Regions from separate parts of the Mumia flava genome, predicted to be linked through region 2. Evidence: riboswitches for the same ligand, from Rfam matches in the RefSeq annotation. Region 2 holds a riboswitch; the other holds the start of a gene.
What was found. A riboswitch is a leader RNA that binds a small molecule or an ion and turns the genes downstream of it on or off. The one in region 2 is predicted to bind thiamine pyrophosphate.
Positions count from the first base shown of each region.

Region 1: linked by a shared signal. The riboswitch ahead of thiM (hydroxyethylthiazole kinase) and the one ahead of thiO (glycine oxidase ThiO) in region 2 are both predicted to bind thiamine pyrophosphate.

Region 1 is NZ_PGEZ01000002.1:779,041-784,465, reverse strand. It holds gene ilvD (dihydroxy-acid dehydratase) at 1-37, shown strand, start outside; gene CLV56_RS17775 (acetolactate synthase large subunit) at 309-2,063, shown strand; gene ilvN (acetolactate synthase small subunit) at 2,060-2,596, shown strand; gene ilvC (ketol-acid reductoisomerase) at 2,674-3,702, shown strand; TPP riboswitch at 3,899-3,990, shown strand; gene thiM (hydroxyethylthiazole kinase) at 3,981-4,772, shown strand; gene thiE (thiamine phosphate synthase) at 4,781-5,425, shown strand, end outside; gene thiD (bifunctional hydroxymethylpyrimidine kinase/phosphomethylpyrimidine kinase) at 5,425-5,425, shown strand, end outside.
Region 2 is NZ_PGEZ01000001.1:1,281,046-1,286,470, forward strand. It holds gene CLV56_RS06070 (FMN-binding negative transcriptional regulator) at 1-578, opposite strand, end outside; gene groL (chaperonin GroEL) at 712-2,343, opposite strand; TPP riboswitch at 2,580-2,687, shown strand; gene thiO (glycine oxidase ThiO) at 2,689-3,900, shown strand; gene thiS (sulfur carrier protein ThiS) at 3,897-4,097, shown strand; gene CLV56_RS06090 (thiazole synthase) at 4,103-4,876, shown strand; gene CLV56_RS06095 (LysR family transcriptional regulator) at 5,012-5,425, opposite strand, start outside.

The DNA of each region.
Region 1 (5,425 bases), on a different contig from region 2:
CGTCGGCTCCGCGGCCGACGGGGCCGTGCTGGGCTGACCTGCGATGGGGGAGGCCGCCGTGATGTGGGACGGCGGTCTCGACATGCGAGATGGAGACGGCGCTGGCTTGACCGGGGTCGGGGCGTCGGCGACCCTGGTTCCGTGCGCAACATCATTCTCGTACGTCACTGACGCGCGACCGGCCACCGGTCACGCGTCGCCCCTCGAATGCCCGCCCGGGCCGAGGGGTTTTTTGTTGCCCACGACCATCACCACGAGCAGCGGCACAACGAGCAGCGGCGAGGATGCCGAAGCCGGAAGGGAAAGCGATGAGTGAGCAGATCACCGGGGCCCAGTCTCTGATCCGTGCCCTGGAGCACGCCGGGGTCGAGGTCGTCTTCGGCATTCCCGGTGGCGCCGTCCTTCCGGCGTACGACCCGCTCTTCGACTCCGAGCAGATCCGCCACATCCTCGTCCGGCACGAGCAGGGCGCGGGCCACGCCGCCCAGGGGTACGCGGTGGCGACCGGCCGCGTCGGCGTCTGCATGGCGACCTCCGGCCCCGGCGCGACGAACCTCGTCACCGCGATCGCCGACGCGCACATGGACTCGGTCCCGATCGTCGCGGTCACCGGTCAGGTCACCAGCGCCTCGATCGGCACCGACGCCTTCCAGGAGGCGGACATCCGCGGCATCACGATGCCGATCACCAAGCACTCGTACCTCATCACCGACCCGGCCGAGATCCCGCGGGCCGTCGCCGAGGCGTTCCACATCGCCTCCACCGGCCGCCCGGGCCCGGTGCTCGTCGACATCTCCAAGGACGCGCTCCAGAGCATGACGGAGTTCGCGTGGCCGGCCGAGCTGTCGCTGCCGGGCTACCGTCCGACGACGAAGCCGCACGGCAAGCAGGTCCGCGAGGCCGCGCGGCTGATCGCGGCCGCCAAGCGGCCCGTGCTGTACGTCGGGGGCGGCGTTGTCAAAGCGAACGCCTCGGCCGAGCTCAAGGTGCTCGCCGAGATGACCGGCATCCCGGTCGTCACCACGCTGATGGCGCGCGGTGCGTTCCCCGACAGCCACGACCTGCACCTCGGCATGCCCGGCATGCACGGCACCGTGGCCGCGGTCGGCGCGCTCCAGAAGAGCGACCTGCTGATCTCGCTCGGCGCACGCTTCGACGACCGGGTGACCGGCGAGCTGTCGTCGTTCGCCCCGGGCGCCAAGGTCATCCACGCCGACATCGACCCGGCCGAGATCTCCAAGAACCGCGTCGCCGACGTCCCGATCGTGGGCGACTGCCGCGAGGTGATCGCCGACCTCGTCGTCGCGCTGCAGGTCGAGTACGCCGACAACCCCGCCGACTACGCGTCCTGGCGCACGTACACGACCGGGATCCGCGAGCGCTACCCGCTCGGCTACGAGCCGGCCGAGGACGGCGGCCTCGCGCCGCAGCAGGTGATCGAGCGGATCAGCGCGCTGTCGGGGCCCGAGGTGACCTTCACCGCCGGCGTCGGTCAGCACCAGATGTGGGCCGCGAACTTCCTCGACCACGAGCGCCCGGCCCGCTGGATCAACTCCGGCGGCATGGGCACGATGGGCTTCTCCGTGCCCGCCGCGATGGGCGCCCAGGTCGCGCGACCCGGCGAGCCGGTCTGGGCGATCGACGGCGACGGCTGCTTCCAGATGACCAACCAGGAGCTGGCCACCTGCGCCCTCGAGGGGATCCCGATCAAGGTCGCGGTCATCAACAACTCCTCGCTCGGGATGGTCCGGCAGTGGCAGACGCTGTTCTACGGCGGCCGCTACTCCAACACCGACCTCCAGACCGGTCCCGACGCCGCCCGGATCCCGGACTTCGTCAAGCTCGCCGACGCGTACGGGTGCGTGGGCCTGCGCTGCGAGCGCGCCGAGGACCTCGACGCGGTGATCGAGAAGGCGATGTCCATCAACGACGTCCCCGTCGTGATCGACTTCGTCGTCCACCGCGACGCGATGGTGTGGCCGATGGTCGCCGCCGGCGTCAGCAACGACATGATCCAGATCGCGCGCGACATGGCGCCCGACTTCGGAGAGGAAGAGCTGTGAGCACCCACACCCTGTCCGTCCTGGTCGAGAACACCCCCGGTGTGCTGGCTCGTGTGTCGAGCCTGTTCATGCGGCGCGGGTTCAACATCGAGTCGCTGGCGGTCGGCCCCACCGAGTATCCGGAGATCTCCCGGATGACGATCGTGGTCAACGTCGACGAGCTCCCGCTCGAGCAGGTCACCAAGCAGCTCAACAAGCTCGTCCAGGTCCTCAAGATCGTCGAGCTCGAGCCGGAGTCGGCCGTCGAGCGCGAGCTGATGCTGATCAAGGTCCGGGCCGACTCCCAGACCCGTGGACAGGTCCTCGAGACCGTCCAGCTGTTCCGCGCCAAGGTCGTCGACGTCGCGCCCGACGCCGTGACGATCGAGGCGACCGGCGACCCGGGCAAGCTCGCGGCGATGCTGCGGGTGCTCGAGCCGTTCGGCATCCGCGAGATCGCGCAGTCCGGACGCGTGGCGATCGGCCGTGGTGGCCGCTCGATCACCGACCGGGCCCTGCGTTCGGTCACGCCGTCGTCGACCCAGACCGCCTGAGCCGACGCACCCCGCCGTACCGGCCTGTCCGGTCCGGCACCCGAAGACCCACCGGCACAACGAGAAGGAGCCAACCCGTGCCTGAGCTGTACTACGACGACGACGCCGACCTGAGCGTCATCCAAGGCCGGAGCGTGGCCGTGCTGGGCTACGGCAGCCAGGGCCACGCCCACGCGCTGTCGCTGCGTGACTCCGGCGTCGACGTCCGCGTCGGCCTGCCGGAGGGATCGAAGAGCCGCGACAAGGCCGAGGCCGAGGGTCTGCGGGTCCTCACCCCGGCCGAGGCCGCCGCCGAGGCCGACGTGATCGTCATCCTGGCGCCGGACCACGTCCAGCGGAACCTCTACTCCGAGTCGGTCGAGCCGAACCTCAACGACGGCGACGCGCTGATCTTCGGACACGGCTTCAACATCCGCTTCGGCTACATCAAGCCCCCGGCCGGTGTCGACGTCGGCATGATCGCCCCGAAGGGCCCGGGCCACCTGGTCCGTCGCGAGTACGTCGAGGGCCGTGGCGTCCCGGTGCTCGTGGCCGTCGAGCAGGACGCGACCGGCAACGCCTGGCCGCTCGTCCTCTCGTACGCGAAGGGGATCGGCGGTCTGCGTGCCGGCGGCATCAAGACCACGTTCACCGAGGAGACCGAGACCGATCTCTTCGGCGAGCAGGCCGTGCTCTGCGGCGGCATGTCGGCGCTGGTCCAGGCCGGCTTCGAGACGCTGACCGAGGCCGGCTACCAGCCCGAGGTCGCGTACTTCGAGTGCCTCCACGAGCTCAAGCTGATCGTCGACCTGATGTACGAGGGCGGCATCGCCAAGCAGCGCTGGTCGGTCTCCGACACCGCCGAGTACGGCGACTACGTGTCGGGCCCGCGGGTCATCGACAGCCGCGTCAAGGACACCATGAAGGACGTCCTCGACGACATCAAGAGCGGCGCGTTCGCTGAGCGCTTCATCGCCGATCAGGACGCCGGTGCGCCGGAGTTCAAGAAGTTCCGCGAGGAGAGCGAGCAGCACCCGATCGAGGCCACCGGCCGCGAGCTGCGTCAGCTCATGGCGTGGGTGAAGAGCACCGACGACGACTACACGGAGGGCACCGCCGCCCGCTGACGCGACGCGGCTCCGTACCTCCTCGACGGCCCGGGCACCCCTGCGTACGGCAGGTGCCCGGGCCGCCGTACGTCCCGACCGCGATTCGTCGAGTTGCGGTCGGATCTGCGCCTGCGATTCGCGCCGGAACTCGACGAATCGCGGTCGCATGGGTGGGCTGGGTACGGGGTGGTGCGGGCGGTAGGGTGGGCGGCGAAGTCGATGGCCGGGGTGCCCGCAGGGCTGAGAACACACCCGCCGAACCTGATCCGGGTCATGCCGGCGAGAGGGAGCCACTGATGCTCGAACCATCCACCGTCGCCCACGTCCACACGCGTCTGCGCGAGACGTCACCGCTGGTGCAGGTCATCACGAACTACGTGTCGATGGACATCGCGGCCAACCTGCTGAACGCCGCCGGCGCCTCGCCGGCGATGGTCCACGACGCGCACGAGTCCGGCGAGTTCGCCCGGATCGCCGGCGCCGTGGTGGCCAACATCGGCACGCTGTCGGACCCGTGGGTCGACGGCATGCTCGCCGCGGTCGCGCAGGCCGAGGCCGACGGGACGCCGTGGATCCTCGACCCGGTCGCGGTCGGCGCCACCACCTTCCGTCGCGACACGGTCGACCGGCTGCTCGAGCACAACCCCGCGGTGATCCGCGGCAACGCCAGCGAGATCCTGGCGATCGCCACCTCGGCCGGTGCCGGACGCGGCGTGGACGCCGACGCGGCGGTCGAGGACGTACGGTCCGACGCGGAGGCGCTCGCGTCCAAGCTTGGCACGGTGGTCGCGATGACGGGCGCCACCGACCTCGTCACCGACGGCACCCGTTCGGTCACGATCACCGGCGGTGACCCGAGGGCGCCGATGATCACCGCGCTGGGCTGCTCGGCGAGCGCGCTGGTCGCCGCGTGCTGCGCGGTCCACGACGACGCGCTGGAGGCGTCCGCGTCGGCGCTCGCGATCCTGTCGGCCGCCGTCGAGAAGGCCGGCGAGAAGGCCGAGGGGCCCGGCTCGCTGCGCTGGCGGCTGCTGGACGCCCTGTCGACGCTGAGCGCCGACGAGGCCGCCGCGGTCGCGGCCCGCTGAGCCGCGCGATGGACCTGCGGCTCTACCTGGTCTCGGGCGACGTCCCGCTAGGCTCGGACCTGATCGACGTGCTGGAGCAGGCTGCGCTGGGCGGTGCGGCGACGATCCAGCTCCGGCTCAAGGGCGCATCGCCCGCCGAGCGCGTACGGCGGGCCGCTGAGGCGGCCGAGCGGCTCGCTCCGATCGGCACCACGTTCGTGGTCAACGACGACATCGACGCCGCGCTGGCGGTCGAGGGCGCCGGGCTGCACGTCGGCCCGGACGACCTGCACCCGGCGGCCGCCCGTGAAGCGCTCGGCCCCGACCGCGTGATCGGTTGGTCGTTGCACGACCTCGCGCAGCTCGACGACGCCGAGGCGCTCGCCGCGTCCGACTACCTCGCGGTGAGCCCGGTCTGGCCGACGCCGACAAAGCCCGACACCACCGCGCCGTGGGGGCTCGACGGCGTCCGCCGATTGCGCGACGCCGTACCGCCCGAGGTGCCGCTGCTCGCGATCGGCGGCATCGACGCGACCAACGCCGCGTCGGTGATCGACGCCGGTGCCGACGGGATCTGCGTGGTGTCGGCGATCTGCGCCGCCCCCGACCCGTACGGCGCCGCGATCGGGCTGCGCCGGGTCGTGGATGCCGCGCTGGACGAGAGGAGCATGCGA
Region 2 (5,425 bases):
CTCTCGCCGCGCAGCCCCTCCACGACGCCGCGACGGTCTGCTTCGGAGCGGTTCTGACTCAGCTTCGCCTTCGCCTCGACGGCGTCGACCTGGATCTCGACCCCGACGATCGCCCGCAGCTGCTGGTCGACGAACGCGTCCGGCGCGTCGGTCACGTCCCACACGGGCGTACGGGTGCTCTCGTGGTGCCGGGTGAGCCGCGTGACGGCGTCGCGGACCCAGTCGGGGTCGTCGTGGACCCTCACGGTGCCGCGCAGGTGGACGGCCGAGTAGTTCCAGGTCGGGACCACGCGGCCGTGCTCGCGCTTCGTCGCATACCAGGACGGCGACACGTACGCCTGAGGACCGTTCACGACCATCAGCGCCGCGGCGTCGTCCACGATCGTGCGCCAGTGCGCGTTGGCCCTCGCCATGTGGGCGACGACCCGGGACTCCTCACGCAGCCACAGCACCGGCAGCAGCGTCGACTGCGGACGACCGTCCGCGTCGACGGTGACCAGGTCCCCGGCGCCCACGGCCGCGACCAGGGCATCGATCTCGGCCGCATCGTCCAGCGCGTTCGGGCGGGGCACGTACATGCGACCACGGTACGCGGCGGGACGGACGGGGCAGGGCCGGCAGGGGAGGGCCGGACGCGACGGAGCCCCGTCGATCCGTGAGGACCGGCGGGGCTCCGTGCTGCGAGCGTGCGCTCGGGTTCCGATCAGGCGATCAGAAGCCCATGCCGCCCATGTCGCCCATGCCGCCGTCCGGCATCGCCGGAGCAGCCTTCTCGGGCTTGTCGGCGACGACGGCCTCGGTGGTGAGGAACAGCGCCGCGATCGACGCGGCGTTCTGCAGCGCCGAGCGGGTCACCTTGGCCGGGTCGAGGATGCCCTCGGCGATCAGGTCGACGTACTCGCCGGTGGCCGCGTTGAGACCGTGGCCGGCCGCGAGACCGGACACCTTCTCCGCCACGACGCCGCCCTCGAGGCCCGCGTTGACCGCGATCTGCTTCAGCGGGGCCGAGGCCGCCGCCTTCACGATCTGGGCACCGGTGGCCTCGTCGCCCTCGAGCTCCAGCTTCTCGAACGCCGCGGCGGTCGCCTGGACGAGCGCCACGCCGCCACCGGCGACGATGCCCTCCTCGACGGCGGCCTTCGCGTTGCGAACGGCGTCCTCGATGCGGTGCTTGCGCTCCTTGAGCTCGACCTCGGTGGCCGCGCCGACCTTGATGACGGCCACGCCGCCGGCCAGCTTGGCGAGGCGCTCCTGGAGCTTCTCGCGGTCGTAGTCCGAGTCGGAGTTCTCGATCTCGGCACGGATCTGGTTGACGCGACCGGCGATCTGGTCGTCCGAGCCGGCGCCGTCGACGATCGTGGTCTCGTCCTTGGTCACGACGACCTTGCGGGCCGTGCCGAGCAGCGACAGGTCGGCGTTCTCGAGCTTGAGACCGACCTCCTCGCTGATCACCTCGCCACCGGTGAGGATGGCGATGTCGGCCAGCATGGCCTTGCGGCGGTCACCGAAGCCCGGAGCCTTGACGGCGACGGACTTGAACGTGCCCTTGACCTTGTTGACGACCAGGGTGGCCAGCGCCTCGCCCTCGATGTCCTCGGCGATGATCAGCAGCGGCTTGCCCGACTGCATGACCTTCTCCAGGACCGGGACCATGTCCTTCACGCTGGAGATCTTGGAGTTGACGATGAGGATGTAGGGATCCTCGAGCACCGCCTCCATGCGCTCCGGGTCGGTGTAGAAGTACTGCGAGATGTAGCCCTTGTCGAAGCGCATGCCCTCGGTGAGCTCGAGCTCGAGCCCGAAGGTGTTGCTCTCCTCGACGGTGATGACGCCTTCCTTGCCGACCTTGTCCATCGCCTCGGCGATGATCTCGCCGACGCCGGTGTCAGCAGCGGAGATCGCGGCCGTCGAAGCAATCTGCTCCTTGGTCTCGATGTCCTTGGCCATCCCGAGCAGCTGACCGCTGATCGCCTCGACGGCCTGCTCGATGCCGCGCTTCAGCGCGATCGGGTTGGCGCCGGCGGCGACGTTGCGCAGGCCCTCACGGACCAGCGCCTGCGCCAGGACGGTCGCCGTGGTCGTGCCGTCGCCCGCGACGTCGTCGGTCTTCTTCGCGACCTCCTTGACGAGCTCGGCACCGATCTTCTCGTACGGGTCCTCGAGCTCGATCTCCTTGGCGATGCTCACGCCGTCGTTGGTGATCGTGGGGGCGCCCCACTTCTTCTCGAGCACGACGTTGCGGCCCTTGGGGCCGAGGGTCACCTTGACGGCGTCGGCGAGGGTGTTCATCCCGCGCTCGAGGCCGCGCCGGGCTTCCTCGTTGAATGCAATGGTCTTCGGCATGTCTCCCGCGATTCCTCCGCGTAGAGGTGGATGGGCCAGGCGATGCCCGCGACGGACGGCCCGCGTCCGCGACGATCCCTTCTCGCCGCGACCTTCGAGCCTCATCGGTCTGACCCGATTCGTACCTAGCACTCGTACGAGACGAGTGCTAAGTCCAGTTTTAGCACTCGGACCTGACGAGTGCAAAGGTGGGCCGTCCGGGTTTGACCCGGCACGCCTCGCCTTCCTAGGGTGCCTCACGTCCACGCGGGAGCCCAGGCACGGGCTGAGAGGGGGCTGACGCCGCCCCGACCGCCGAACCTGATCCGGGTCATGCCGGCGAAGGGAGTCGGAGTGTCGCCGTCGGTGTCCCCCACCCAGGCGGGTTCTCGCCCGCGCTCACCCGCCGGGCGCAGCCGTACGTCGGTCGCGGTGGTGGGCGCCGGGATCGTCGGGCTGTCGTGCGCCTGGCGGCTGGCCGAGCACGGGCACGACGTGACGATGTTCGACCCCGCACCCGGGCAGGGCGCGTCCTGGGCCGCGGCCGGGATGCTCGCGCCGGGGGGCGAGGCGTGGTTCGGCGAGGAGGCGCTGCTGGCGCTCGGGACGAGCTCGCTCCGGCGGTGGCCGCGGTTCGCCGCCGACCTGGGGAGGACGAGCGGGCAGGATCCCGAGCTTCGTCGAGCAGGGACGCTGCTCGCGGCCGCCACCGGCGACGACGCCTCGGACGTGGAGCGGTCGGTCGCGCTGATGCGGCGGCACGGGATCGCGGTCGAGCCGGTCGGGCGGCGCGAGCTCCGGCGGCGCGAGGGCGCGCTCCACCCGGCACTCCACGGCGCGTACGCGGTGCCGGGTGACCACAGCGTCGACAACCGGCGCCTCACCGCCGCACTCCGTGAGGCGGTCCGAGCACGCGGCGTCGAGCTGGTCGCCGACCACGCCGACGTGGTCACCACGGACGGCACGGCGGAGGGGGTCAGGACCCGTTCCGACGGGCGTACGCATCGCGCCGACGTGGTCGTCGCCGCGGGTGGGGCGCGGCTGCGTGAGACGACCGGGGTGCCGCCCGCCCTCGCAGACGCGGTCCGGCCCGTGAAGGGTCAGATCCTGCGGGTACGGGGCGGCGCGGGACTGCTGAAGCACACCGTCCGGGCGCTCGTGCGCGGCACGGGCGTGTACCTGGTCCCGCGCGACGACGGCGAGATCGTCGTCGGCGCGACGACCGAGGAGGTCGGGTACGACGAGGACGTGACCGTGGAGGCGGTCCACGACCTGCTGCGGGTCGCGGTCCAGGTCGTCCCCGAGCTGCGGGGCTGCCGCTTCACCGACGCGGTCGCGCGGCTGCGACCGGGGACGCCGGACAACCTTCCGCTCGTCGGACCGGCCGACGTGCACGGACTGCTCGTCGCGACCGGCCACTACCGCTCCGGCGTCCTCCTCGCGCCCCTGACGGCCGACGCGATCGTCGCGCACGTCGAGGGGCGACCCGATCCGATGCCCGAAGCCGACCCGCGGCGCATCGCCCGGCGCACGGCCGCCAGCCCTACCCCCAGTCCCGCAACCCGAGGAGAACGATGAGCGTCCAGGTCAACGGCGAGGACCGCGACCTCGCCACCCCGATCACCGTGGCCGACCTTCTGGTCGCGCTCGCGCTGCCGCGCCGTGACGTCGCGGTCGCCGTCGACGGAGCGGTCGTGCCACGGTCGACGTGGGAGTCCGCGATCGTCGACGAGGAGTCCGAGGTCGAGGTCGTCACCGCGGTCCAGGGCGGGTGAGCGCGATGTCCGACGACCTCGAGATCGCCGGCGCCTCGCTGCGCAGCCGGTTGTTCCTCGGCACGGGCGGGATCGCGTCGCCGAGCGTCCTCGCCGCCTGCCTCGCCGCCAGCGCCACCGACCTCGTCACGGTCGCGATCCGCAGGGTCGGTCCCGACTCGCCAGGATCGATCCTCGAGGTGGTTCGCGACCACGGCGCACGCATCCTCCCGAACACCGCCGGGTGCCACACGGCGCGCGAGGCCGTCCTCACGGCCCGCCTGGCCCGCGAGGCGCTCGGGACGGACTGGGTGAAGCTCGAGGTGGTCGCCGACGACGACACCCTGCTCCCGGACGTCGTCGAGCTGCTCGACGCGGCCGAGACGCTGGTCCGCGACGGCTTCACCGTCCTCCCGTACACCAACGCCGACCTGGTCACCGCACGCCGGCTCGCCGACCTCGGGTGCGCGACCGTGATGCCGCTCGGAGCACCGATCGGCTCCGGACTCGGGATCACCGACCCGCGAGCGATCGCTGCCATCTGCGACGCCGTCGACGTCCCGGTCGTGCTCGACGCCGGGATCGGGACCGCATCCGACGCGGCGCTCGCGATGGAGCTCGGCTGCGACGCCGTCCTCGCGGCGACCGCGATCACCCGGGCGGAGGATCCCGTACGGATGGCGACCGCGGTCGCCTCCGCGGTGCGGGCGGGGCGGGATGCGAAGCTCGCAGGGCGGATCCCGCGGCGCGAGTCCGCTCTCGCCTCGAGCCCGACCGAGGGACTCGTCGGCACCGGGTGAGCGGCGGCCCCGACCACCGCGTGCACTGAGCGGGGTGCAGTCTGCGTAGCCGGCTACGCAGACCATCACTCGGCACCGAAGGTTGTCCCAGCCAGGTGAGGGTCTGCCCAGCCGGCTGGGCAGACCGTCGGCGGCTCAGCTCGGCGCGTCGGCGTCCAGGGCGGTCGGGGCGGGGACCGAGGCCTCCAGCTCGGCGGCGACCTCGCCGAGGCTGGCCAGCACCCGCGCGACTGCGGCGCGCGCGGCACGATCGGGTCGCGCCAGCGCGTAGACCTCGCGGCCCGCGCGGACACCCCCGAGCTCGAGCGCGACCAGCCCACGTGCCGTGGCGACGCTGGCCGAGCCTCGCGGCAGCAGTGCGATCCCTTGGCCGGCGGCCACGAATGCCGCGACGACGTGGTTGTCGGCGAAGCGCTGGACGACCTCGATCGGCGATCCGCCGTCGGCGAGACCACGCAGCACGGCGTCGAAGGGGAATCCGTCGGGGACGCCGATCCACTTCTCGTCGGCGAGCTCCGCGGGCTCCACCCGACCGCGGCCGGCGAGCCG